Regions from separate parts of the Caldanaerovirga acetigignens genome, predicted to be linked through region 1. Evidence: riboswitches for the same ligand, from Rfam matches in the RefSeq annotation. Region 1 holds a riboswitch; the other holds the start of a gene.
What was found. Region 1 has a riboswitch for cyclic di-AMP ahead of BUB66_RS05595 (NAD/NADP octopine/nopaline dehydrogenase family protein). Riboswitches for the same ligand answer to the same signal wherever they lie in the genome.

Region 1 (2,199 bases):
TCGCCATTATGCAACCCCCTCCTCACCGTTTTTGGCAGCATCAACGTATCCATGCTGAGCGAATTCTATTATCTGGGACGAAGAAAGTCCTGCAAGCCCCAGCTTTTCGACAGTCCTTCCAGTTTCCCAGAAGTTCTCGCCCGTCATCATATTGGCAAGTCTAATTATTGTATCTATAGCGGGAGTCTCTACTCCAATATTTTTTGCAAGTGAAGCTATGGGCACCAGACTGAAAGGTACATCCTCGTAAATGTACCTGGTTTTTAAATCTTTAGGTGCGGTAAGGCCTTTATAAGCCGGATTATTCTGTATAGCTTCGTATATTGAATTTCCGCAGGCTCCATAAGATTCTTCTAGCCACTTAACAGCGGACATGGTCTTCACACCCAGTAGCCTTGCGACCTTCATTCTTTCAGCATCAAGCCTCTCCAGCATCTGACCTATGCTCGGCGTGATTCCTTCGAGATAATATTCAAAAGCTTGACCCCGTTCTATATGCCCGCTGTTTAACAGCGTCGGAGCAGGATGGAATATGGCACCGAAATTGTTTAAACTAGTCTCCATCACGTCTCTAGCAGGCTTAAACTGTGGATAAGCACAAGACAAAAGCCAAATCACGTATTCTGTCCTGGTTGCCGGAATTGCAGCCAGTTTAACCTCGTTTTTAACGCTAAAAATCTTTGCACTATTTGGTCCCGTTGCTCTACAAGCGTATATAAAGGTCTGCGCTTCCGCCACAGTAATATCTTTTTCACATCCTGACTCTCGAAGGGTCTGGTAAACTTCCAGCGCTCCGCAGGTCCTTCCGGGATTCAACACGATTATCTGGCCGTCATCAAGATGAGGCGCCATCATTCTGGCAAGTTCCCTGTGAGCGGTTGCTGGGGTCGTTATCATTACAATATCGGAATTTTTAACTACTTCTTTTATATTATCCGTAACGGCAGAAAGCCTACCTACGCCTTCCACAGCACCTGTGAGCATTATCTCCGGTTTTTCTACTAAGGTCTTAATTTTTTCTACAGTTCTATTGTAAAGCACCACCGTAAAGCCCATCAGTCCTAAATACCCCGCCATCGCAAGCCCGCCGTTGCCAGCACCTATAACCGCATACCTTACTTTTTCCGGTCTTTTTATCATTTACGTCACCCCCCTGTATTTATATTTCCCACAAAAATAAAAGCTATGGAGGACCATAGCTTATTTTGGGCGGACTAACCCTCAAGCTATCAACCTCCTCTTTCCACGCTTACGAGGTTAGCTGACGGGTTCGGGTTGAAGAGGTAACCCTACCCCTTCTTAATACAGGAACGTCCTATATATAAGAAGGGGATTCACCCCAAAAAGTGGGTCCCCCGCTCCCTTCCGTGGCAAATACCCCGGAAGGAATTCAGCGTTCCAGATTGATGCGTATTTTTTTGGTAAACCTTATTATATCAAAATATAAGGATTACTGTCAATAGGAGTAGCTGATCAATTTGTAGTGAGCCACAGTTTAGGTCATACTGTTTAATAAAGTGAAACACTAAAAAGCAGCTCAATTTATTCTTTCCCAACCTGAAAGAAATCTAAATAGTTCCGTTGACCAATTGCACAATTGATTTATTCTTCTTAGCCACTCTTCCGGTTCATTTTTTAATAACTCATTTAACATTGCTTCTAACGAAAGCACATCAGCAAGACCATATTTTTCAATTACCTCTTCCCGCCCTTTAAGAGTTGTAGTTCCCAAAATAAGAATAGCTCCATCAATTTCTACTTTGGTACCGCCACTTCTACCACCTACCCAGACCTCTAATGACTTTGGCTCTCTTGCTGCCTGTAAAAACTTCTGAAATGCAGTCTTGCCTAAATGATGTTCAAGCTGCCGCGCATCTTCCAGGATTAGATAACGATAGTTATCCAGCGAAAGCTCGCACTTCATTTCTGCTATAAATACTTTTCCTGTTCCTCTATGACGAAATGTAAAATCCAAAGTGTGCCCTTGCTTTTCACCTTTTACATATACAGAGGGACGTCCTAAATTTTCATAGGGAGAGGAAGGGCATTGACACCAATAATGGACTATTTCTTCGTTAAATATGCCAAATAAACGCGACAGAAAGTTATCCCGCTGGAGATTTCCACTACAGAAGAAGTCTTTAAAACTTTTCATAGACTTTTCACTCCTTGACTCTATCCCAGAATGATAAGCTCTGG
Region 2 (2,199 bases), 160 kb from region 1:
CGGCAAGTTCTTTAATTTCTTCTGCCGCTTTTCCGGACTGTTCCGCCAGTTTTCTCACTTCCTCGGCAACCACCGCAAATCCACGCCCCTGCTCTCCTGCCCTGGCCGCCTCTATAGCAGCATTGAGCGCAAGGAGATTTGTCTGGTCAGCTATTTCCGTGATAGTCTGGACAAAATTGTTGATACTTGCAGTAAGGCCTTCCAGTTCCTTCATCTTAGCCGCCGAAAGGGAGCTGGTCTTCGAAGAAAGGGCAAGCTGCTCCAGAAGGTCTTTTAACACTCCCCTGGTTGCCCTAATCTTTTCTATTATGGTTTTTATCCCCATTTCCCTTTCTTTTGTCTGCTGGGCAATCTTCCCCGCCAGCGAAGAAAGGAAGCTCACGTTGTTCGATGTCTCCTGGGCAGATTCGGCCTGCTCTCCTGCTCCCTGGGCAATTTCTTCGATTGAAGTAGCTATCTGCCCTGCGGCTTCATTTATGTGTCCCATGCTCTCGCTGAACCGGCCGAAAAAGTAATTTATTTCTTCAGAGGCTCTCTGGAGCTTTCCCATGAGCCCAAAGACCTGCTCAAAAGAATTGAGCACGGGTTTTACAAGAAAAGACAAATACCCCCGCATTCCCTTTAGTCGATTTATAGAAGGGAGCTCTCCTTTCGAAAACTGCTCTATGACCTCGGCTATCACAAAAAGCCGGGAAAACAAAGACCTTAACACCAGATATCCAGCCAAAAATGTTGCCAAAAAAACAAAAAATACGGTTAACAAGGACCCAGTGGCGGCACCCGTCAGCAAATTCCCGACAAGAAGCACCAATGAAGGCGGAAGGGAAAGAAAAAGGGCGAGCGTTATCAATGGCTTTTGAAACATCTTACGACCTCCCGGATAATTTGATGGTATTGCTTTATGGATATTATATCAAATTATAGCAAATTTTGTCCAAATTCGATAAGTGAAAATTAAATTTTTATAATTGACTTGTCCCCTATACCATGGTAGAATAATGTATACAAGTGAATTTTCTAAAATCGCTGAATTCCTTCCCTTTGAGAGGAAGGAAGCGGGGGACCCACTTTTTTGGGGTGAATCTCCTTCTTTTATGGGAGAAGTTCCTGTATCAAGAAGGGGTAGGGTTATCCTCTTGACCCGAACCCGTCAGCTAACCTCGCAAGCGTTAAAGAGGGGGGGTAGATTGCCGGGAAATTTTGCCTCGAAGCTATGGTCCTCCATAGCTTTTTTTGTTTAACCTATAACTTCTAACATCTTAAAAAGAAGGGGGTTCATGTGATGAAGGTAGGAGTATTCTGGCGCAAATTCCGCAACGTGGAACTTCAGATGAAAGTCTCGGGAGAAAACATATACGACGACGCCTACGAAGAGGCCTCCCAGCACTACTCGGCGATAAAAGAGGCGGGTTACGACGCTGTCTTAATAGAGTGGAAAAGCGAAAACCCGATGGAAACTCTGCAAAAAGTGCTGGAAGAAAAGGTAGACCTGGTTTTCAACGCCTCGTCGCTTCAGGAGGTGGCCTTTCTTGAAGCCTTCGGCATCCCCTTCGCCGGATCCGGCATCGACCTGGTAGCGCTTGATAAAGCCGCAAGAAAAAAGATAGTGGCTTTTCACAACCTCCCCACTCCCCGATTCATCGTGGTGGAGGACCCAGAAAAAATTCCAAACCACGACCTCAAATTTCCCCTCTTTGTAAAGCCTGTCCGGGGCCGCGGCAGTGCCGGAATAAGCGAGGAAAACATTGTGGAAAGAGCCGAAGACCTACCGCAGGTGGTGGCCAAGATAACGGGAAAACTTGGCCAGGCGGCACTCGTAGAGGAATTCATCAGAGGAAGGGAGATAACCGTCGGAATCATCGGCTATAAAGATCCTAGGGTGCTGCCCCTGGTGGAAATCGAGTACAATTCCGTAAAAACCAATACTTTTGAGCACAAGATGTATGACAATGAGATAATCCACTGTCCCGCCAGGCTTTCGCAGGAAGAAGAAAAGCGGGTAAAAGAAGCCGCCCTTGCGATTTACAAAGTTCTGAACGCCAGGGATTACGCGAGAATAGACATGATCCTCGGCGATGATGGAGTGCCGTACTTCCTTGAGATAAACACCTTCGCCGGGCTCACCATGTCGAAGGACGGCACCCACCACGGGTACATGGGTTATATGGCGAAAACCCTTGGCATGAACAGAGCCGAATT

Region 2: another riboswitch for cyclic di-AMP. It lies ahead of BUB66_RS04835 (D-alanine--D-alanine ligase family protein); the one in region 1 lies ahead of BUB66_RS05595 (NAD/NADP octopine/nopaline dehydrogenase family protein).

What each region holds. Positions count from the first base shown of each region.
Region 1 covers NZ_FRCR01000005.1:171,110-173,308, forward strand. Annotated here, with positions in the region: gene BUB66_RS05590 (cobalamin B12-binding domain-containing protein) at 1-7, opposite strand, end outside; gene BUB66_RS05595 (NAD/NADP octopine/nopaline dehydrogenase family protein) at 7-1,140, opposite strand; cyclic di-AMP (ydaO/yuaA leader) riboswitch at 1,233-1,406, opposite strand; gene BUB66_RS05600 (hypothetical protein) at 1,538-2,155, opposite strand.
Region 2 covers NZ_FRCR01000005.1:10,238-12,436, forward strand. Annotated here, with positions in the region: gene BUB66_RS12830 (methyl-accepting chemotaxis protein) at 1-865, opposite strand, end outside; cyclic di-AMP (ydaO/yuaA leader) riboswitch at 1,015-1,184, shown strand; gene BUB66_RS04835 (D-alanine--D-alanine ligase family protein) at 1,283-2,199, shown strand, end outside.